DNA from 4 places in the Streptomyces sp. NPDC048479 genome. Region 4 is predicted to be linked to each of the others. Evidence: riboswitches for the same ligand, from Rfam matches in the RefSeq annotation. Region 4 holds a riboswitch; each other region holds the start of a gene.

The links. Region 4 has a riboswitch for cyclic di-AMP ahead of AB0D12_RS08950 (NlpC/P60 family protein). Riboswitches for the same ligand answer to the same signal wherever they lie in the genome.
Region 1: linked by a shared signal. The riboswitch ahead of AB0D12_RS23255 (transglycosylase SLT domain-containing protein) and the one ahead of AB0D12_RS08950 (NlpC/P60 family protein) in region 4 are both predicted to bind cyclic di-AMP.
Region 2: linked by a shared signal. The riboswitch ahead of AB0D12_RS16790 (transglycosylase family protein) and the one ahead of AB0D12_RS08950 (NlpC/P60 family protein) in region 4 are both predicted to bind cyclic di-AMP.
Region 3: linked by a shared signal. The riboswitch ahead of AB0D12_RS20770 (M23 family metallopeptidase) and the one ahead of AB0D12_RS08950 (NlpC/P60 family protein) in region 4 are both predicted to bind cyclic di-AMP.

The regions. Positions count from the first base shown of each region.
Region 1 is NZ_JBEZKA010000015.1:83,555-89,099, forward strand. It holds gene AB0D12_RS23245 (hypothetical protein) at 1-1,107, shown strand, start outside; gene AB0D12_RS23250 (hydrogenase maturation protease) at 1,104-1,652, shown strand; gene AB0D12_RS23255 (transglycosylase SLT domain-containing protein) at 1,799-2,605, opposite strand; cyclic di-AMP (ydaO/yuaA leader) riboswitch at 2,610-2,798, opposite strand; gene AB0D12_RS23260 (hydrogenase maturation nickel metallochaperone HypA) at 3,449-3,844, shown strand; gene hypB (hydrogenase nickel incorporation protein HypB) at 3,848-4,612, shown strand; gene hypF (carbamoyltransferase HypF) at 4,609-5,545, shown strand, end outside.
Region 2 is NZ_JBEZKA010000009.1:164,361-169,905, reverse strand. It holds gene AB0D12_RS16805 (DUF501 domain-containing protein) at 1-403, opposite strand, end outside; gene AB0D12_RS16800 (septum formation initiator family protein) at 428-901, opposite strand; gene eno (phosphopyruvate hydratase) at 1,041-2,327, opposite strand; gene AB0D12_RS16790 (transglycosylase family protein) at 2,653-3,336, opposite strand; cyclic di-AMP (ydaO/yuaA leader) riboswitch at 3,340-3,521, opposite strand; gene AB0D12_RS16785 (transglycosylase family protein) at 3,788-4,699, opposite strand; gene AB0D12_RS16780 (cytochrome P450) at 4,878-5,545, opposite strand, start outside.
Region 3 is NZ_JBEZKA010000012.1:216,170-221,714, reverse strand. It holds gene AB0D12_RS20775 (aldo/keto reductase) at 1-442, opposite strand, end outside; gene AB0D12_RS20770 (M23 family metallopeptidase) at 540-1,613, opposite strand; cyclic di-AMP (ydaO/yuaA leader) riboswitch at 1,625-1,780, opposite strand; gene AB0D12_RS20765 (PP2C family protein-serine/threonine phosphatase) at 1,996-3,162, opposite strand; tRNA gene AB0D12_RS20760 (tRNA-Met) at 3,357-3,430, opposite strand; gene AB0D12_RS20755 (hypothetical protein) at 3,617-4,879, opposite strand; gene AB0D12_RS20750 (sigma-70 family RNA polymerase sigma factor) at 5,219-5,545, opposite strand, start outside.
Region 4 is NZ_JBEZKA010000004.1:289,332-294,876, forward strand. It holds gene AB0D12_RS08945 (hypothetical protein) at 197-550, shown strand; gene AB0D12_RS08950 (NlpC/P60 family protein) at 698-1,882, opposite strand; cyclic di-AMP (ydaO/yuaA leader) riboswitch at 1,885-2,048, opposite strand; gene pcrA (DNA helicase PcrA) at 2,359-4,797, shown strand; gene AB0D12_RS08960 (M23 family metallopeptidase) at 4,874-5,545, opposite strand, start outside.

The DNA.
Region 1 (5,545 bases), on a different contig from region 4:
GTCCTGGTGCCCTGGGACGAGGGCGTCGAGGAGCGTGTCGAGGTCCTCGCAGACGTGGAGGAGCTGGCAGGAGACGGTGTCACCGTTCCCTTCACCCGCCCTGCCCGCGAAGAGACCGAGCCCGTCCTGGACGCGACCGGCCGGACAGTGGGCCGGCTGATTCGCCGATGCGAGGAGATCAGTGGCGCCGTGCGGCTGTCCGCACGTGACCTCGACGGTCCCTACCGGGTGATGCGCCTGACCGCTGTCGTGGAGAACACCAGCAGCTGGAGCCCGCCGGACGGCACGGCCGACCGTGACGCGGCGCTGCCCCGCTCGCTGGTGGCCGCGCATCTGCTGATGGGCCTCAGCGCCGGGTCGTTCCTGTCGATGACGGATCCGCCCGAGTGGGCCAAGGGCGCGATCGCGTCCTGCCGCAACCTGCACACCTGGCCGGTCCTCGCCGGCGAACCCGGCCGCGCGGACCTGGTGCTGTCTTCCCCGATCATCCTGGAGGACCACCCCGCCATCGCCCCGGAGAGCCCAGGGGCTCTCTACGACGCCACCGAGATCGACGAGATCCTCGCGCTGCGCACCGCAGCCCTCACCGACGAGGAGAAGCGCGAGGCTCGTGGCACCGACGAGCGGGCCGGCGCGGTGATCGACCTGGCCGACTCGATGCCCCCTGAAGTCCTTGAGCGCCTGCACGGTGCGGTGCGTGCGCTACGGGAGGTGACCGGCCCCGACGCGTCGGACGCTGACGCACCCCCGCCGCCCGACTGTCGCGGGTTCACCGACGAATACGGCGTGGAGGCGCCGGGCACCCCGTGGTGGGACCCGGCGAGCGACTCCGGCTTCGACCCGGCCCGCGACCGGGTCGTCGTGGACGGCCGGTCGCTGGGGGCCGGGAGCCGCGTGCTGCTGCGCCCCGGCCTGCGGCGCACCGACGCACAGGACCTGTTCCTGCACGGCCGCAGCGCCAGGGTCGAGGCGGTGCTGCACGACGTGGACGGGGCAGTGCATCTGGCAGTGACCGTCGAGGGCGATCCAGGAGCCGACATCCGCCGCGAGCAGGGCCGCTTCCTGTACTTCCAGCCCGACGAGGTCGCCCCCCTGGAGGACGCATGACACGTCCTGAGCGGAACAGCGACCGGATTCTGGTCGCCGGGGTCGGAAACATCTTCCTCGGCGACGATGGCTTCGGCGTCGAGACCGTGCGCAGGCTGGCCGCGGAACAGCTGCCGGAGCACGCCGAGGTCGTGGACATCGGCGTACGGGGCGTACACCTGGCGTATCAGCTTCTCGACGGCTACGACACGCTCGTCCTGGTCGATGCCACGGCGCGCGGCGGCGAACCCGGCACGGTGTATCTGATCGAAGCCGACGGCGCGTGCGGCATCGAGCCCCGGAACGCGCTGCTGGACGGTCACCGGATGTCCCCCGACGCGGTCCTGGCTCTCCTGGAGACCCTCTGCGCCGGGACCGGCGCGCGGCCGCCGCGGCGCATCCTGGTAGTGGGATGCGAACCCGCCGGTGTGGAGGAAGGCATCGGTCTCAGTCCGGCCGTGGCCGCCGCGGTGCCGGAGGCCGTACGGCTGATCATGGGCTTGCTGCGGGACGGCGAGCAGGAATCGTCCGCGCCACCGGCTGCGGTCGGCGAGGCTGCGAAGTGAGGAGAAGAGCATGAAGAAGACGATCATCGGTGGCGCGGCCGCCGCTACTGCCGCGACTGCGCTGGCCGCCGTCGTCAGGCTGGCCCTGCCGGACCTCATGCGCTATCTGCGCATCCGCAGGATGTGACGCGACTGAGGCGACTGCGTCAGTAGGCGCCGTTCACATTGTCGATCGAGCCGTACTTGGCGGCGGCGTAGTTGCACGCGGCGGTGATGTTGGCGACCGGGTCGTAGCTGTCCATCGACGTGCCGGGCACGTGATAGGCACGGAACGTCGGGTCGATGACCTGGAGGAGCCCCTTGGACGGGGTTCCCTTCACGGCGTTGGAGTCCCAGTTGTTGATGGCCAGCGGGTTGCCCGAGGACTCGCGCATGATGTTCCGGTGGATGCCGTTGTACGAGCCGGGGATGCCGTGCTTGGCCATGACGTCGAGCGACTCCCTGATCCAGCCGTCGAGGTTGTTCGCATAGGTCGCGGGCTTCGCGGCGGTGGCGGCGCTATTGGTGGCCAGCGTGCTCCTCTGCGCGGAGCGGCTGGCCCGCTCGTCCGGAGAAGACGTGTTGGGGGTCACCTTGGCCTTTTTGCCGACCGACAGCTTGAGACCCGCGTGAATCAGCGAAGGGTTGCTACCGATTGCCCGCCGGTTGTCCTTGTACAGCTGCATCCAGCCGCCGCTCAGGGAGTGCGCCCGTGCGATCTTGGAAAGGGAGTCGCCCACAACGACGGAATAGGTGGTGGGCAGGGCCTTCTTCGCGGCGACGGGTGTGGTGCCCGCGACGGTCGGCGCCACAGCCTTTTCAGCTGTGAAGGGATGCGCCGTCGGCTGCGCCGCGCCGGCAGTGGTCGCGCCGATCACCGGCAGGACGAGTGCGGCACCTCCCGCACCCGCAGCGACGAAACCCCGAGTGATCGGGCTGGACTTGGGACGGCGATGCTTACCCTTTGCGGGCATGGCGAGTTCCTCTCCGTCGCCTGCGAGGTCAGCTGTCGGGTTCGGGCTGGAGATGCCCGGCCGCAGTAGGAATGCGACTTCACCCCGAGCCGTTCCGGATTCCGGATCGGCGGCTTACCTGGGTCCCCCGCTCCTGCCGTACGTAAGTGGGTGGGTTTTGCCGGACGGCGGCAGGATTCGGCGTTCCGTCCGGATTGCGGTGACCGTAAGCGAAAAGGGCTGGATGGAACAAGCCCTGAATTCACCACTGCAATCCACGCGGCGGATTCTGCCGCGAAAAATCCGGTGATCCACCGAGGGCGGGAAACTCAACTTTCTTTCTGGGGCACGGGACTGAGCCAGGCCGGCGCCCTTCGCGCAGCGTCACGGACGTGACCCATATCACGAGCTTCGATGCGGGACGGTCTGCCCCACGGCGCCGCGAAAATACACGACAAGTCGCGTGATTTCCCGCAAAATGGATGTCGGGAGCAATGTCGAGCAAACGCCCATTCCGGACACTCCGAGGCGGGATTGCGCTCCCGGGGTGCGTATTCAATCCCTGCATTCGACTTATACGTGCATTGGTGCCCTATAGGTACGTTCTGTCCGTTTAGGTGGTAATCGGAGCCACCCCTCGGCCGGGCTGTTCTGTGGCGACGTACACCTCGAGACCGGCACGGCTTCCGCCGCTGCCCCGAATGGTGTACGCGGCCGGGTGGCGTCGGCGTGCCGGGCTCCCGGCCACCGGGTCCCGGCCTGTAATGGTGCCGAACGGCCCCAGCGCTCAGCTTGCGCGGGCGGGCGACGCCCACCGGGCCCAGAGCGTTCGACGGCGGTCGGCCAGTGCCAGGACGGAGAGCGATGCACGAGATGTCCATCGCGTTGGCTGTCGTCGGCCAGGTGGAGCAGGCGGCGGCCGAAGCAGGCGGCGTCACCGCGGTGACGTCCGTACGCCTCCAGGTCGGCGAGTTGGCCGGTGTGGTCCCCGACGCTCTCTCCTTCTGCTTCGAACTGGCCTGTGCCGGGACCGTTCTGGAAGGTGCCGAGCTGGTCGCGGACTCCGTGCCGGGTCGTGCCCGCTGCGAACCGTGCGCGGATGAATGGGCGGTCGGAATGCCGCCGCAACTGTGCTGTCCGATGTGCGGAGAGGCGACCGCCGAGCTGCTCTCGGGCCGCGAGCTGCAGATCGTCAGCGTGCACTGGGAGGACGGCCAGGAGCACGAACGGGCCCGTGAACCCATTTTCGAGGAGTGCTGAAGCATGTGCCGTGTGGTCGATCTGCAACAGGCGGTCCTCGCCAAGAACGATGCGACCGCGCACACGCTGCGCGCCGAACTTGCCGCCCGCGGCACCACGATCGTCAATCTGCTGTCCAGCCCCGGCAGTGGGAAGACCGCTCTGCTGGAGGGCGAGCTGCTGCTGGCACGGGAGCGGGGAGTACGGGTCGCGGCCCTGACCGCCGACCTCGCCACCGAGAACGACGCTGTGCGCCTGGCTCGTTCAGGAGTTCCGGTCAAGCAGGTGCTGACCGACGGTCTGTGCCATCTGGAGGCCGGGATGCTGAGCCGGCACCTGGACGGATGGCTGTCCGAGGACACCCGGCTGCTGTTCGTGGAGAACGTCGGCAACCTGGTCTGTCCGGCCTCGTACGACCTCGGTGAGTCCTTGCGGGTCGTGCTCGCCTCCGTGACGGAGGGGGAGGACAAGCCGCTGAAGTACCCCACCGCCTTCGGTCTGGCGCACCTGGTGGTGGTGACCAAGACCGATATCGCAGAGGCGGTCGAGTTCGACGAGGCGGCGTTCCGGGCGAACGTCGCGCAGGTCAACCCCGGGGTGGAAGTGCTGCTGACGTCCGCGCGTCGGGGCGACGGCGTCGGGGCGTTGCTGGACCGGGCGACGGCGGCAGCGGACGGCGGGCCGGTCCACTCGCCCGTCATGGCCCGTCAGGAGCATCTCCATCACCACGAACACGGTACGCATACCCCTACGCCGGCCTCCGGCGCCATGGCGCAGTCCGGCTCGTGAGCGGTCGGCAGCCGGCCGCCGCCGTCGCGGAGGAGGCGGTGCAGCGCAGGCGGGTCACTGTCCGGGGCGTGGTTCAAGGCGTCGGGTTCCGGCCCTTCCTGTACACACTCGCCACCGGGCTCGACCTGGTCGGCCATGTGACCAACACCGGTGAGGGCGTTGTCGCGGAAGTCGAAGGGCCACCCGCTGACGTTGCTCTCTTCTGTGCCCGCATCTCCGCGGACGCGCCGCCTCTCGCGCGGGTGGAGTCCGTCGACCATCAGGAGGTCCCCACCACCGGGGGTGAGGGGTTCACCATCGCCGCATCCACCATGGGCGGACCCGCGCGCACCCTGGTGTCGCCGGACATGGCGACCTGCGCGGCCTGCCTCGCGGAACTGGCCGATCCGGCCGACCGGCGTCACCGCCACCCCTTCATCACCTGCACGCACTGCGGCCCCCGCTTCACGATCGTCCGCGGTCTTCCGTACGACCGGGACCACACGACCATGGCCGACTTCCCGATGTGCGCCGACTGTGCCCGGGAGTACGCCGATCCGGCCGACCGCCGCTTTCATGCGCAGCCGGTCGCCTGCCACGCCTGCGGCCCCCGCCTGCGTCTGCTCGTGGCGCAAGCGAATACGGAAGATTCGCCTCGGACCGTATCCGCCGAGGACCCCATCACCGAGGCCCGCAGGCTCCTGTCCCAAGGCGCGATCCTCGCCGTGAAGGGCCTCGGCGGCTACCACCTCGCTTGCGACGCCTCCAACTCCCGGGCCGTGGCCACGTTGCGCCACCGCAAGGCCCGGGGGAACAAACCGTTCGCCCTGATGGCCAGGAGCATCGCCGACATCGAGCACCTTGTGCACCTGGGCTCCCAGGAGCGAAGTCTGCTGACGGGCGGCGTCAGGCCCATCGTCCTGCTGCGCCGTCGGCCTGACGCTGTGCTGCCGG
Region 2 (5,545 bases), on a different contig from region 4:
CGTGCAGGCACTTCACCCGGTCGGGCATGCCGCCGGCGCTGGGGAAGCCCTCCAGCACCTCGATCGCGTCACGGCGCGCGATGTAGTCCTCGTGGGCGGCGCGGTACGCGGCGGCCAGCTCCGGGTCGGTCGCCAGGCGCTCGGTCATCTCCTTCATGACGCCGTTCGCCTCGAGCGTGCCGATCGCCGACGCGGCCCGCGGGCAGGTCAGGTAGTACAGCGTCGGGAACGGGGTGCCGTCGGGGAGCCGCGGAGCGGTCTCGACGACATCGGGCCGGCCGCACGGGCAGCGGTGCGCGATCGCGCGCAGACCGCGCGGCGGGCGGCCGAGCTGCTCCTTGAACGCGGCGATGTCCGCGTGGGTCGGCTCAGTGGGGTCGGTGGTGGGAGGGGGCGTTTCCATGCCTGCCTTGGTTCTACTCGGCTGCTACTTGCGGTCGGCGTTGTCGACGCCGTCCCAGACGTTCGAGTACCAGGGACGGTCCGCCGCGCCTTCGTCGGTACGGCGGTGCTCGGCGGCCTCGGGGTCGATCACCGTGTACCCAGTCTCTCCCGGAAGCACGAAGTGCAGGTGCTCGCGGGCCAGCCGCTCGATGTACCTGTCGTCCTGAAGGCGCGCCTTCTCGTCCCTGAGCCGCTCGACCTGCTGCTCGGCGTCGTCCATCCGGCGCCTCTGCTCGGCGATGTCGGCGCGCTGGGAGACGTACTGACGCATCGGGTACGCGAGGGCGACGACCAGCGAGCAGATCACCAGGGTCAGAAACGCCGCCCGGCCGGTGAGCCGGGAGCGGCGGTCCTGCCGGCGGCTCTGCGAACGGTAGACGCGGGCCGCGGTCTGCTCGCCGAGCACCCGCAGCCTGGTCGCGGTGGAGAACCGGTCCTGGTCCCCTTTGCGTGCCATGGTCTCACCTCCCCATTACGCGCGTACGTCCCCGGACACGGTACGGGACCGTGACCGGGGACGCTTCGCTTCGCTACGCCTTTGCCACCCATTCACTTCTCTGGATGCACAGCGCGAATGACAGGGCGTCAGCCGGTGATCAGCCCTTGAAGCGCGGGAAGGCGGAGCGGCCCGCGTACACCGCGGCGTCGTCGAGGATCTCCTCGATACGCAGCAGCTGGTTGTACTTGGCGACGCGCTCGGAGCGGGCGGGGGCGCCGGTCTTGATCTGGCCGCAGTTGGTGGCGACGGCCAGGTCGGCGATGGTGACGTCCTCGGTCTCGCCGGAGCGGTGGGACATCATGCACTTGAAGCCGCTGCGCTGGGCGAGCTCCACGGCATCCAGGGTCTCGGTCAGCGAACCGATCTGGTTCACCTTGACGAGCAGCGCGTTCGCGGCGCCGTCCTCGATGCCGCGGGCCAGGCGCTCCGGGTTGGTGACGAACAGGTCGTCGCCGACGATCTGGACCTTGGTGCCCAGCTTGTCGGTGAGGACCTTCCAGCCGGCCCAGTCGTCCTCGAAGAGCGGGTCCTCGATGGAGACGAGCGGGTAGGCCGCCACGAGCTCCTCGTAGTACTCGGTCATCTCGGCGGCCGAGCGGGACTTGCCCTCGAACTCGTACAGGCCGTCCTTGTAGAACTCGGACGCGGCGACGTCGAGCGCCAGCGCGATGTCCTTGCCCGGGGCGTAACCGGCCTGCTTGATGGCCTCGAGGATGAGGTCCAGGGCGGCGCGGTTGGAATCCAGGTTCGGCGCGAAGCCGCCCTCGTCGCCGAGGCCGGTGGAGAGGCCCTTGGTCTTCAGGACGGACTTGAGGGTGTGGTAGACCTCGGCGCCCCAGCGCAGGGCCTCGGAGAAGGACTCGGCGCCGATCGGCGCGATCATGAACTCCTGGATGTCCACGTTGGAGTCGGCGTGCGAGCCGCCGTTCAGGATGTTCATCATCGGAACGGGCAGCAGGTGCGCGTTCGGGCCGCCGAGGTAGCGGAAGAGCGGCAGGTCGGAGGCCTCGGAGGCGGCGTGCGCGACGGCGAGGGAGACGCCGAGGATGGCGTTGGCACCGAGGGAGGACTTGTCCGGAGTGGCGTCCAGGTCGAACATCGCCTGGTCGATCAGGCGCTGCTCGGTGGCGTCGTAGCCGACGAGCTCCGGGCCGATCTGCTCGATGACGGCGAGGACGGCCTTCTCGACGCCCTTGCCCTGGTAGCGGTTCTGGTCACCGTCGCGGAGCTCAAGAGCCTCGAACGCACCGGTGGAGGCGCCGGACGGAACAGCAGCACGGCCCGTGCTGCCGTCGTCGAGGCCAACCTCGACCTCGACCGTGGGGTTGCCTCGGGAGTCCAGGATTTCCCGGGCTACGACGACGTCGATGGACGGCACGAGCATCTCCTTCTGGGATGTGACGCGAGAAGTGCAGGGTCTCTTGGCCTTGCGACATGAGCCTAACCGGCTCCACGGCATCGGCCAGCCGTTGCCCGCCCGCTGGGACGAAAAACGCCCCGAAGACTCGCGGCGCAGGACAAACAGCACGTGAACTACCTGCGGGTAACGCCACGAGGGCCCGGCAAGGACCGGTAACGACGGGTACCGACCGGGACAGACAGCGCCCCGGCCCAGCGCGTACGGGGGGAGACGCGCCGGACCGGGGGCTGGGACCCGGCCCAGCGCGTACGGGGGGGAGACGCGCCGGACCGGAGTCTGGGACCCGGGGTCAGCTCAGGTGGAGCTGCTGGCCCGGGAAGATCACATCGGAGTCCTTGACGATGTCCTTGTTGAGGTCGAACAGCTTCTGCCAGCCGCCCTTGACCTTCTTGGCCTCGGCGATCGTGCCGAGGGTGTCGCCGGCCTTGACCTTGTACTCGCCGTCGCCCTTCTTGAAGCCCTTGGCGGCGGGCGCGGACTTCGCCGGGGCGGCGGGGCGCTCGGAGCGCGTCGTGGGGGCCTCGGCGCGCTTCGGGGCGGGCTTCGGGGCGGGCTGCGCCTGCTGCGTGGTGCCGGAGCCACCGTTGTAGGCGGCGTTGGACAGGCCGACGCCGCAGTTCGGCCAGGCACCCTTGCCCTGCCCGGCCAGGACCTTCTCGGCGACCGCTATCTGCTGGGACTTGGAGGCCTGGTCGGCGGAGGAGGCGTACGCCGTGCCGCCGTACGCGGCCCAGGTGGAGGCCGAGAACTGCAGGCCGCCGTAGAAGCCGTTGCCGGTGTTGATGGACCAGTTGCCACCGGCCTCGCACTGGGCGACCTTGTCCCACTCGGAGGCGGTCGCGGCGGAGGCGGAGGTGGCGCCCATCAGCGGGGCGGCGACGACGGCACCGGTGACACCGGCGAACGCGGCGATACGGGCAGTCCGATCAAGAACGGTCGGGCGGCGGTGCTTGTTCTTGCTGGAAAACAGCATGGAACATCTCCTCACCGACGCCTACGAGGTGAGCTGTCGGGTTCGGGCCAAGTGAGTTGCCCGGCCGCGCGTCCTGCGCGCAGCTTCACCCCAAGCCGGTCCGTCGGCCGTTGCGTACTGCTCTCAACGGCCGGGCCCGGCGCTTACCTTGGGTCCCCCGCTCCTGCCTTCGGCGCTCTGTGCGAACGACTACTCCCCCCGACCGGCGGCAGGATTCGGCGTGACGGTCAGTGGTGCCCGCGGTGGCGAGCGGTTCAGACCGTAGACACAGCTCTCCCCGATGTCCAAAGACGAACATCGGGGAGAAATCGCCCATTTCGCTGCTCAGGGAACTCTCGTTTCCGCAGGTGAGAAGCGGAACAACCGGACCCGAGGGGCGAGATATGCCAGTTGGGACAAAGAGACCCATGTCTCAGTTGAACAAACTCGGACATACATCGGCGAACTGCCGCTACTTCACGTCCAGATCGAGGCTCTGGCCAGGGAGGATGAGATCCGGATCGGCGCCGACCGTCTCGCGGTTCGCCTCGTAGATCGCGGACCAGCCACCGGTCAGCTTCTGCTCGTCGGCGATGGCCCACAGGCTGTCGCCGGGGCGGACGGTGTACTCGCCGGGCAGGGCGTCCGCTTTGCCGTCGCTGCCGGTCTTGTCGACCTCGTCACGTGTCGCACCGTCACCTCGCGAGGCATGGCGGGCATCTTCGCGCGGATTGTCCGTATTGCCCGGCTCGGCCTCCTCCGGGGCGCCACGGTGCTTGCCGGTGCCGCTGTCGGCGCCGGCGTCCTGCCCCGCACCCGGCTTCGCCGACCCGGACGGCCGGGTCGACGCCTTGGGGCTCGCCGGCGCGGAGGAGTCCGCGGACGGCTCGGCGGACGGCTCGGCGGATCCGGAGGTCCCGGCGGAGGGCTCCGCGGACGCGGCCGGCGGCGCGGGGGTGCTCTGCCCCGGCGACGGCATGGCGCCCGGGTCGACACCGGTCGCGGCGCCGTCGTTCGTCAGCCCCGACAACAGCGAACAGGTGGCCCACGCCTGGGGACCCTGCGCGTCGAGGACCTTCTCCGCGACCGCGATCTGCTGGGAGCGGCTCGCGAGGTCGGCGGTGGGCGCATACGCCGTACCGCCGAAGTCCTGCCAGGTCTCCTGCGAGAGCTGCAGACCGCCGTAGAACCCGTTGCCGAGGTCTGCGCTCCACATGCCGCCGCTCTCGCACTCCGCGACGCGGTCCCACGTGGAGGCGTCGGCGGCGGAGGCCGATCCGGCGCCGAGCAGCGGGATGGCGATGGCCGATCCAGTCACCCCTGCCGCGACGACGATGGCCGGAGCCTGGCGGGGTCGGCGGTGTCGTCCGTTCCCGGAGCGCATGCGGTTGCCTTTCGCGTGACTACAGACGTGACTACAGCCATGTCCGCGGATCTGACCACAGGCCTGACCACAGATGTGACTGGTGGGACGACGGTGAAGGTAGCCGCATTCGAACGCTGGTCACAAGTCGATGCAGCGGAGATCACGTGAAAGTCACAGTCTTGACGCTTCGTCAGATTTATCGAGGTGTGAACTCAACGGGCAGAGTGCGCAATCCGCGCATAATGAGCCCCCCGCGCCATCGCAAATCGGCCGGATCTCCCGCAAGCCGCAAGTCGGGCATCCTGCGGAGCAGCGTCGCCAGCGCCGTCTGCCCCTCCAGCCGGGCGAGCGGCGCACCGAGGCAGTAGTGGATGCCGTGCCCGTACCCGAGATGCTGGTTGTCGCGCCGGGAGAGGTCGAGAATGTCCGGGTCCGTGAACCGCTCCGGGTCCCGGTCGGCCGCGGCGAGCACGACGAGTACGGGATCGCCGGCGGCGATGTCCTGTCCGCCGAGGCTGAGCGGCTGCGTGGCGAACCGCCAGGTCGCGAGCTCCACCGGCCCGTCGTACCGCAGCAGTTCCTCGACACCTGTCGCGAGCAGCTCGCTCTCCCCGGCCGCGAGGGAGGCCTGGAGCCGCTCCCGCTGCGCCGGGTTGCGCAACAGCGCGTAGACGCCGTTGCCGATGAGATTGACCGTCGTCTCGAAGCCCGCGAAGAGAAGAATGAAGGCCATCGCGGCGGCCTCGTTCTCGGTGAGGTGCTCGCCGTGGTCACTGGCGCGAATGAGGCCCGAGATGAGATCGTCGCCCGGATCTTCCCTTTTACGGTGGATGAGTTCGGCGAGATAGCCACGCATCTTCTTCA
Region 3 (5,545 bases), on a different contig from region 4:
TGCCGTCCTTCACCAGCTGGTCGAGGGCGGTGATGATCTCCTCGACGGGGACGGCCGGGTCGTCGAAGTGCGTGTAGTACAGGTCGATGTAGTCGGTACGCAGCCGGCGCAGCGACTCCTCGGCCGCGGCCGCGATATTGGTGGCGGAGAGGCCCCTGTACTGGGGGTGGGCGCCGACCTTGGTGGCGACGACGACCTCGGAACGGTTGCCGCGCGCGGCAAGCCAGTTGCCGATGACGGTCTCGGACTCGCCACCCTCGTTGCCCGGCCCCCACGCGGAGTAGACGTCGGCGGTGTCGATGAAGTTGCCGCCGGCGGCCACGTACGCGTCGAGCACGGCGAAGGACTGCTTCTCGTCGGCGGTCCAGCCGAAGACATTGCCGCCGAGGCAGAGCGGAAAGACGGCCAGGCCTGAGGAGCCAAGGGTACGGAGGGAAGTCATACCTTGATCAACAGCCAGACCGGGCCGCGCTATTCCGTTCACGCCAGGACTGCCGTGAAGTGCTCACGCCAGGACTGCCGGGCACTGCGGCGCTCGATCAGACAGTGAGGCCCTTGCCCTGGAGCCAGGCCATCGGGTCGATGCCCGAACCGCCCGGGGTGTGCACCTCAAGGTGCAGATGCGGGCCCGTGACATTGCCGGTCGCGCCCACGCGGCCGATCGTCTCGCCCGTCGTCACCTTCTGACCCACGCTGACCGACATCGACGACTGGTGGCAGTACCAGACCTCCGTACCGTCCTCGAGCTCCAGGACCGTGCGGTAGCCGTACGAGCCCGACCAGCCCGCCGACTTGACGGTCCCGCCGTGCACCGCCTTGACCGGCGTGCCCGTCGGGGCGGCGAAGTCCAGGCCGGTGTGGTAGCCCGAGGACCACATGGAGCCGGCCTCGCCGAAGGTGGAGGTGATCGTGTACGCGGAGGTGGGCAGCGCGAAGTTCGCGGCCAGCTTGGCGAGCCGCTCCGCCTCCGCCTTGGCCTCCGCGGCCGCCTCGGCCGCCTCGGCCTTCTGCTTCGCGGCCTCGGCCTTCGCCTCCGCCGCCGTCTGCTGCTGCTTCGCCTCCGCCGCGGCCTTCTCGGCCGCGAGCTTCTCCGCGGCCGACTTGGCCCCGGCGTCCGCCTCGGCCCGCTGCTGATCGGCCTGCTGAAGGATGCGGGCGCGCAGGGCCTCACCGGCGCCGGCCGCGCCCGTGTCCGCCTCGGTGCCGTCGTCCGCGGCGAGGGTCATCGCCGTGAGCGGCGAGGTGTTCGCGTTCCCCGACTGCGCGTCGGCGCCGTCGGACATGAAGGCACCCACACCCGGCAGTGACGCGGCGTCGGGCAGCTTGTCCTTGATCGAGTCCGGAAGGTCCGGCAGCGATATGGAGACCGGCGGCTTGTCCTGCGCGCTGGCCATGCCGCCCGCGCCGACCGCTGCGATCACACCGACGCCGAGCACCGTGGAGCTTCGGGCGAGTCCGCCGCGCTGCTTCATGACACGGTGCCGGCCGCGCACCGGACGAACGGAGTCCTCGGTGGGGTTCCATTCCTCCCATGCCCGCTCCGCTACATCGTCGCCGAAGAAGTCGGATTGAAAGGGGGATTCGGGTGCGGGGGCAGGGCTGTTGGACGCCACGGAGGCGTACTCCTTTCCTTCCTTCTCGCCTACCGGGTTAGCTGACGGGTTCGGAGCAGGAAGGTCTCCTACGAGCGCTTCGACCGCGAACAGAGCGGCAAAAGGTACCCGATTCACCCCAATTGGTGGTTCCCCGGTTCCCTTGCGGGATTCGGCGCGTGCGCACGGTGCCGTCTCTTGCGACAGCTGGGACAACCGCGCTGCGTTATCGAACGTTAATAGACACCAGGGCGGGATTCCAAGCTGTTCCGACTATTCATTGAAGACAATGCCCTGGACTTACCGGGACACAAGCAGCCGGAGTCGGGCGACTTGATCGATGCCGGGACCGCACCGCACTTCTGACGGCGCTTCAAATGTTGTGCGGAGGGGTGTCCATCGACTACACACGGTACTGGCCCGTGTCTTCCTGCTCCCCTTCGATCACGCCTACGGTCCTGCGGCGCTCCGGCTGCCCGTCGAGCGGGCGGCTGACCGCCAGCAGCGCCATGTCGTCGTTGGGACCGCCGCCCGTATGCAGGCGTACATCGTCGACGATCGCGTCCAGCAGCTCCTCGGGGCCGGCGAAGAGCCGGCCGCCGAGCCGCTCGACGGGGTTGTAGAACGTACCGTCCGCGTTGCGCGCCTCGGTCACCCCGTCGGTGTAGAGGAGCAGCGTGGCCCCGGCCGGGAGCGGATACTCGTCCGCCAGGTCCGGCAAGGTCCCCAGATCACCCATTCCCAGCGGCAGCGCGTGCTCGGTCGGCTCCAGCTTGTCCAGGTCGCCGTCGGCGTGCAGCACCAGCGGCTCCGGATGGCCACGGTTCACCACCCGCACCACGCCCGCGCCACGCGGAATCTCGGCGAGTACGGCGGTGGTGAACCCCTCGAACACATCAAGGCTGCCCCGCCTCGTCCCCTCACGCGTGAGCGCCCGCTCCAGGCGCCCGGCGACGCCCTCGATCGATCTCTCCTGCTCTGCGGCCTCCCGGAACGCCCCGATGACCACGGCCACGGCCTCGACCGCCCCCATCCCCTTGCCCCGGACGTCGCCCACGACCAGCCGCACACCGTGCGGGGTGTCCTGCACGGCGAAGAGGTCGCCGCCGATGAACGCGTCCGCCTGCGCCGCCTCGTACCGCGCGGCGATCTGCAGCCCGCCGATCCGGTCGGCGGGCGTGGGCAGCACGGCGCGCTGCGCGGTCTCGGCGATGTCGCGGGCGGAGGCCAGGCGCCTGCCGCTGAGCCGTACCACCCGGTTGATGAAGAGCGCCAGGCCGGCGACGGTGACCACGGTGAACAGCTCGGTGTTCGCCGGGGTCAGGGTCAGGGTGCCGTTGTAGACGTGCAGACCCAGCACACTGACGACGGCGGCGATGCCGGTCAGCAAGGTGGCAAGAAAGGAGAAGAACGGCGCGGCGATCAGCGGAGCGGCGGCGAAGAGCGGAGATGCGGTGTACTCGGACGGGGTGAGGAGATCGAAGACCACGCCGGCAATGATCATCAGCGAGGGCAGCGCGAGGACAAGACGGTGAGCGCTGGCGCCGCCGTCCTGCTCTCGCTGCCCCACCAGTGATCTCCTGACCAGTCCAGCCACGGCTGCGGAAATTACCGCCCTCATCCCAGGTTGGCCGCAGCCGCGCCGGGCTGCGACTCTCGGTCGGCCAACCGGGCTATGGCGACTCTGGGGCCGGGTACGGACGGTTGGGGGCGGGTACGACAGTGGCCCGGCACTCTGATCGAGTGCCGGGCCACTGGCTGCAGTAGCGGGGACAGGATTTGAACCTGCGACCTCTGGGTTATGAGCCCAGCGAGCTACCGAGCTGCTCCACCCCGCGTCGGTGAACACAACCTTACGCCATCCGGAGCAAGATCAAATCCATTTTATGAGGCGGTCTGCTCCGAAGCCTCTCCGAAGGCTCTCCGTATGGCTGTGGCCCACGCTGCGCAGCACCCTCGCCGCCGGCCGTCCCGCGACGGACGCGGAACTGCTGAGGGTGCTGCGCAGCGGCAATGCGCGCTGTTCAGCGGCGGCGCAGGCGGAGTGCGGTGAGCGCGCCGCCGGCCGCGATCAGTACCGCGGCGGTGATCGCCGCGTACCAGGTGGAGCTGGACGATCCGGTGCTGGCGAGGGCGCCGGTGGTGGTGACGGGGTCGTTCGCGACGGCCGCCGCCGAGGTCGTGGCGGAGGCCGACGGGGTGCCGGACGGCGTCGCGGTCGGGGAGGGCGAGGCGGACGCGGTCGGGGAGGGGGTCGCGGTCGGGGAGGGGGTCGCGGTCGGCTTGCCGCTCGGGGCGGTGCCGCGCTCGGGGGCGACCGTGATCCTGCCCTGGGCCCCCAGGAACGGATGGATGTTGCCCTCGGTGAGCGACGTCGTCGCCTGCAGCGTGAGCTTGACCGGCTTCTGGATGCCCTTGAAGTCGATGACGCTCACGCGAAGGCGAGTGCGGTGCATGACGTAGCTCTTGCGGATGTCCGCCGGCTGCCACTTCTCCTCGCCCGCGAACTTCTTGACCTTGGTGTACCTGCCGTCCTCGCCGAGCTCCTCGATCACCAGCTCAGGGATCTTCCCCGCGGAGCCGGGCTCCTCGACGACCTCCAGGGTGGTCCTCAGGTCGGAGTCGAAGGTCACCCCGCCCTTGAGCTGGTGGACGATGTCGACGTTGCCCGTCGTGCCGGGCTTGATGGGAGCGTTCTCGTCGGTCTCGAGCGTCATGGAGGCGGGCCCGGTGCTGATCTTCGGGCTGGCCTCGAAGACCAGGGTGTCGTCGTTCTGGCGCTGGGTGTTCTCGGCCAGGTCGTCGGCCAGGAGCTTCAGATTGCCGTTGTTGGAGGGGTAGTTCTTGCCGAGGCCGACGGAGACCTTCCAGCTCAGCTCACCCTTGGCGGGCACCGAGAACGGGGCGTTCCTGCCCTTCTCGGCCGGGTAGAAAAAGCCCTGCGCGCCCGCGTCCTGCTGCCCGACGAACTCGTCCGTGGCCGGGGCGTTCACCGGCTGCACGTCGAAGATGAGGTGCGATGCCGCGATGGGGCTCGCGCCGTCCGTGTCGCCGACCATCCACGGCTGGAAGTCCACCGCCTTGTCCGCGGAGTTCTTCACGGTGAACGTGAAGGTCTCGCTCGCCCCGCCGCGGGTCAGCGGCCCGGACGGCGCCGGGGTGCCCAGCTCGATGGTGAGGGGCTTGCTCGAGGCCACCGGGGCGGCGTGGGCGCTGAGCGGGACAAGGGTGGTGCCGACGACGGCGGCGACGGTGAGCGCGGCGGCGGAGACGAAGCGAACGGACATGGTGGACTCCCCCCAAGGAATCGACTAGGGGCCGGACTGCCGGTGGATGGGCGACAGTCGGCCGTGCGTAAGAGCAGCGCGGCACAGCGCCGCTGCAGACGGTGAAGCGAGATGAGCGAGATGAGCGAGACAAGAGAAATGAGCGGTGAGCTCGCAGAGCGCACTGGATGAGAGTTCGCCTTCTGTCCGGCCCTGCACGGTCCCGGCTTGCGGCGATGTGCATATCTTCACCGCTCAAGATCGGCCGGGCAATCCCCGTACTGTCACCGCTTCGCAACAGCGTCCGGAAGGCGAAAATCCGCCTCTGACCTGGGAGTTGCCTCCAGTCGTCGGGTCCGGCTACGCAGGGGGCAGCAGCCGCGCGGCCCGCATCTGCAGGTAGCGCGTCTCCGGGACGCTGAGCGTGCGCTGTGCCGCCAACCGGTAGGCGGCTCGGGCGCCTTCGGCATCACCGGCCTTCTCCAGCAGGTGTGCCCGTACGGCGTCGAGCCGATGGTGCCCCGCCAACCGGTCCTCCAGCTCGGCGACTTCGGATAGCCCGGCCTCGGGGCCGTGCACCATGGCAACGGCCACGGCGCGGCCGAGCTCGGCCATCGGCTCGGGGGCGCGGCGTACGAGGATGTCGTACAGAGCGAGGATCTGCGGCCAGTCGGTGTCCTCGGCACG
Region 4 (5,545 bases):
AGGGAGGACGCTAAACCTGGGGGTCACGGGAAAGAGGCGTAAGGACCGATGTTGGCCAAAGGTGGACATGAGGGTGCGCCTTGTGAGAGCCCTGCCCAGGGTGCCGGACCGCATTTCCGTACCGGAGTGACCGATGAGGCGAACGAGGCCCACCTGCCCGGAGAGCGGTGGTATGGGGGCGGTTAGGCTCCGCCTCATGGACGTACTCATCAATGTCTTCGTCGCCCTGCACATCATCGGCATCGCGTCGCTGCTCGGCGGCTTCCTCACTCAGATGAAGGCGATAGGCGTGGGAGAGGCACGCTTCATTCCGGCGATGCTGCACGGCGCGCTGACGATGCTGGTCACGGGCGTGGTGCTGGTGGGCCTGAACCAGGCGGACGACCAGGCGGTGAACAACCTCAAGATCGGCATCAAGCTGGCGGTGCTGATCGTGATCCTGGGCCTGGTGTATGTGAAGCGGGACGAGGAGAAGGTGGAGAAGGCGCTGTTCGGGGCGGTGGGCGGACTGACGGTGGCGAACATCTTCATCGCCACGCTCTGGACGTGAGAACGCCGCTCCCGATGTGAGAGCGGCGTTCTCCGTACGTGGCACGTCTTCCGTACGTGGTCCTCCGTACGTGGCCTTCCGTGCTGGGAACGCCCGGGCGCGGTCGGGTCCGGGCGTTCCACTTGTTCCGCTGTGCCGGTTGTTCCGCTATGCCGGACGCACGCTGCCGTAGATCGGCATGTAGTAGATCGACTCCTCGCGGACGTTCGCGCCGGGCTTGGGCGCGTGGATCATCTTGCCGTCGCCGATGTAGATGCCGACGTGGCTGATGTCGTCGTAGAAGAAGACCAGGTCGCCCGGGAGCAGATCCTTTGTCGCGATCCGCTTGCCGACCTTCACCTGGTCCCAGGTGGTGCGCGGCAGATCCACGCCGGCCGCCTTCCAGGCGGCCTGGGTCAGTCCCGAGCAGTCGTACGAGCTCGGGCCCGTGGCGCCCCAGACGTACGGCTTGCCCATCTGCGAGCGGGCGAACGAGAGGACCTTGTCGGCCTTGGCCGCGTACGCACCGTCGCTGGTGCCTGTGCCTGTGCCTGTACCCGTGCCGCTGTCGCCGCCCGGCTGCTGCGCCTGCTCCCGGCGCTTGCGCTCCGCCTCCGCGTCGGCGCGGGCCTTCGCTTCCTCCTTGGCCTTGGCCTCGGCCTTGCGGCGCGCCACTTCCTCCTTCTCGCGCTCGATCGCCGCGAGCCGCGCCTTCTCCTCGGCGGTCAGCTTCGACAGCAGCGAACGCGCCTCGCTCAGCTTCGCCTGGACTTCCTGCTTGCTGGTGCGCAGCGCCTTCTGGGAGTCCGTGAGCGACTCGAGGCTCTTCGTCGCCTCCGCGCGCTGCTTGGCGGCTGCGGCTCGCTGGGTCTCGTAGTCGTCGATGACAGTGCGCTGACGGTCGGTCATCCGGTCCATCAGCTGTGTCTGGTCGAAGTACGCCTGCGGGCTGTCCGCGAGCAGCAGGGCGGCGGTCGGGGTGACCGCGCCCGTGCGGTACTGCGCGGCCGCGTAGTTGCCGAGCGTGCGCCGGGACTCGTTCAGCTTGTCCGTGCGCTTCGCGGCATCGTCGAGCAGCTGGTCGACCTCGCGCCGCTTCTCATCGGTGGATTCCTTGGCCTTGTTGTACTTTTCGGTCGCGGTGCCGGCCTGCCGGTACAGATCGTCGACCTTCTTCTGCACCTCTTCGACGGAGGGCTTCGGCTCGGTGGGCGCGGCGTTGGCGCTCTGCGTGGACAGCAGGGTGACGGAGGCGAGGGCAGCCGTCGTGAACCCGACGGCGGGGGAGTTGGCGCGTAGTCCTGCCATTCCGGTACGGGTACGCGGTTTGCGATGCGACGCCAAGGCCGGCATCTCCTTCTTCCGTGGACCGCCTACCGGGTTAGCTGTCGGGTTCGGGCGGAACGGAAGGTCGCCCTACGGACCGAGGGGGAACGGTCCGATTCACCCCAGGTTGTGCATGGTGGGTCCCCGGTTCCGAACTCCCGTGAAGAGAGCTCGAATTCGGCGCAGGCCGCCCGATTCGGCGCGAGTCGCCAGGGGGGTACGGGCCGCCTGATCGAGCACGCTAGCCAACTCGTGTGGTTGCTGTGAAGGTTGATGTTCGATATGTCCGATACATTTTCGTGACCTTCCCGGCTGAGTGAGGAGTCGCTCACGGGCCGACGCCGCGCGACAGCGCAGCGGAGCGGCCTGATCGCGCAGCGTCGTCGGGCTCCTCGTCGGTCTCGTCGCCCGAGTCGCTGCCCGAGTCGTGCCGGAGCCGCTCTCGGAGTCGTATCGCAATGCGGCCGCGGGCTGTCAGTGCGGCGGCCTAGACTCGTAGAGCGATGAGCAGCCTCTTTGACGACAGCTTCCTGGCGGACCTCCAGCCCAGCGCGGAGCAGCACCCGCCACCGCCCGAGGACTCGGCCCCGGAGGAGATCCCGGACGATCTCTTCCAGGGCGCATTTGACGTGCCTCCGGCCCGGGACCCGTACTACCGCGACGGCGCCCCGCGTACCGTCGTGGACCCCGCCGCCCTGCTCGAGGGGCTGAACGAGCAGCAGCGTGCCGCCGTGGTGCACACCGGGTCGCCGCTGCTCATCGTGGCCGGCGCCGGGTCCGGCAAGACCCGGGTGCTGACCCACCGGATCGCGCATCTGCTGGGGACCCGCAGCGTGCACCCCGGCCAGATACTGGCGATCACCTTCACCAACAAGGCCGCCGGCGAGATGAAGGAGCGCGTCGAGCAGCTCGTCGGGCCGCGCGCCAACGCCATGTGGGTCATGACCTTCCACAGCGCGTGCGTCCGCATCCTGCGCCGGGAGTCCAAGAAGCTCGGCTTCACCTCGTCGTTCTCGATCTACGACGCCGCCGACTCCAAGCGACTGATGGCACTGGTCTGCCGCGATCTGGACCTCGACCCCAAGAAGTTCCCGCCGAAGTCCTTCAGCGCGAAGATCTCGAATCTGAAGAACGAGCTGATCGACGAGGAGACCTTCGCCGACCAGGCCGTCGACGGTTTCGAGAAGACGCTCGCCGAGGCCTACCGCATGTACCAGGCGAGGCTGCGCGAGGCCAATGCCCTGGACTTCGACGACATCATCATGACCACCGTCCACCTCCTCCAGGCGTTCCCGGACGTCGCCGAACACTACCAGCGGCGCTTCCGGCACGTCCTGGTGGACGAGTACCAGGACACCAACCACGCTCAGTACACGCTCGTACGCGAGCTGGTGGGGACGGGCCACGAGGACCTGCCGCCGGCCGAGCTCTGCGTGGTCGGCGACGCGGACCAGTCGATTTACGCCTTCCGCGGCGCGACCATCCGTAACATCCTCCAGTTCGAGGAGGACTACCCGGACGCGACGACGATCCTGCTCGAGCAGAACTACCGCTCGACGCAGACGATCCTCTCCGCCGCCAACGCCGTCATCGAGCGGAACGAAAGCCGCCGGCCCAAGAACCTCTGGACCAACGCCGGCGCCGGCGCGCAGATCACGGGCTATGTCGCGGACACCGAGCACGACGAGGCGCAGTTCGTTGCCGACGAGATCGACCGGCTGACGGACGCGGGCGACGCGAAGGCAGGCGACGTCGCCGTCTTCTACCGTACGAACGCCCAGTCCCGTGTCTTCGAAGAGATCTTCATCCGGGTCGGGCTGCCGTACAAGGTCGTCGGCGGAGTGCGCTTCTACGAGCGCAAGGAGGTCCGGGACGTCCTCGCGTATCTGCGAGTCCTCGCCAACCCCGAGGACAATGTCCCGCTGCGCCGGATCCTCAATGTCCCCAAGCGGGGTATCGGCGACCGCGCGGAGGCGATGATCGACGCGCTCGCGCTGCGCGAGAAGATCACTTTCCCGCAGGCGCTGCGCCGTGTGGACGAGGCGTACGGCATGGCGGCCCGCTCCGCCAACGCCGTGAAGCGCTTCAACGTGCTCATGGAGGAGCTGCGCACCGTCGTCGACTCGGGCGCGGGGCCGGCGGTGGTGCTGGAGGCCGTCCTCGAGCGGACCGGATATCTCGCCGAGCTGCAGGCGTCCACCGACCCGCAGGACGAGACCCGTATCGAGAACCTTCAGGAACTGGCCGCCGTGGCGCTCGAGTTCGAGCAGGAGCGCGGCGAGGAGGACGGTGCGGGCACGCTCGCCGAGTTCTTGGAGAAGGTGGCGCTCGTCGCCGACTCCGACCAGATCCCGGACGAGGACGCGGACGGATCCGGTGTCATCACGCTGATGACGCTGCACACCGCCAAGGGCCTGGAATTCCCTGTGGTGTTCCTGACCGGCATGGAGGACGGCGTCTTCCCGCATATGCGTGCCCTCGGTCAGGCGAAGGAGCTGGAGGAGGAGCGGCGGCTGGCGTACGTCGGCATCACGCGCGCCCGCGAGCGCCTCTATCTGACGCGGTCGTCGATGCGCAGTGCGTGGGGTCAGCCCTCGTACAACCCGCCGTCGCGGTTCCTGGAGGAGATCCCGGGCCGCCACCTGGAGTGGAAGCGGACGGGCCCGATGGCCGCGCCCGCCGGTCCGACGTCCGGCATCGCCTCGTCGCTGTCGTCGTCGCGCTCACGGTCGGGCGGCGGTGCTTCGGGGTTCGCCACGCGACGTACGAGCGACAAGCCGGTGATCGCGCTGGTCGTCGGCGACAGGGTCACGCACGACCAGTTCGGTCTGGGGACCGTGGTGGAGGTGACGGGGTCGGGGGCGGACGCACAGGCGACGATCGATTTCGGGGACAAGCCGAAGCGGCTGCTGCTGCGGTACGCGCCGGTCGAGAAGCTGTAGCGGGCTTCGTCGCTTCGTCGTTGCGTCGCTTCGGCGGGTCGTCGCTGCGGCGGGTTGTCGTTACGTCGCTTGGTCGTTACGTCGGGTCGAGGCCGTGGCTGCGAAGCCACGGCAGCGGGTCGATCGCCGAGCCGCCGCCTGGCCGGACCTCGAAGTGGAGGTGCGGTCCGGTGGAGTTGCCGGAGTTGCCCGAGTACGCGATGACGTCACCGGCCTTGATCGAACCGGAGCGGATCTTGGTGCTGCTGAGGTGGCAGTACCAGGTCTCGGTGCCGTCGGGCGCGGTCACGATGGCCATGTTGCCGTAGGCGCTGTTCCACTGCGTACGGACGGTCCCGTCGGTCGCGGCCATCACCTCGGTGCCGTACGACACCGGGAAGTCGATGCCGGTGTGCACGGACATCCAGTTGACGCCGGCCTGGCCGTAGTACGCGCTCAGGCCCTGCTGTTTCACCGGCAGTACGAACTTGGGGCGCATGGCCTCGCGGCGCTTGGCCTCTTCCTCGCGCTTTTTCTTCTCCGCCGCCTGGCGCGCCTTGAGGTCGAGGCGTTCCTGGGTGCGCGACGCGCGGTCGCCGAAGTCGCGGGCGTCGGCGCTGAGAGCGGCGAGCTGCGTGTCCATCTTGTTGTTGGCGGCGACGGTTTTGACGGAGGCCGGATCGGCGGCCGCCAGGTTGGTCGTGTCGTCCTTGGTGTTGCTGCCGCTTTCGGCGAGGCCACCGACGGAGGCGGCGGCGATACCGGCGAC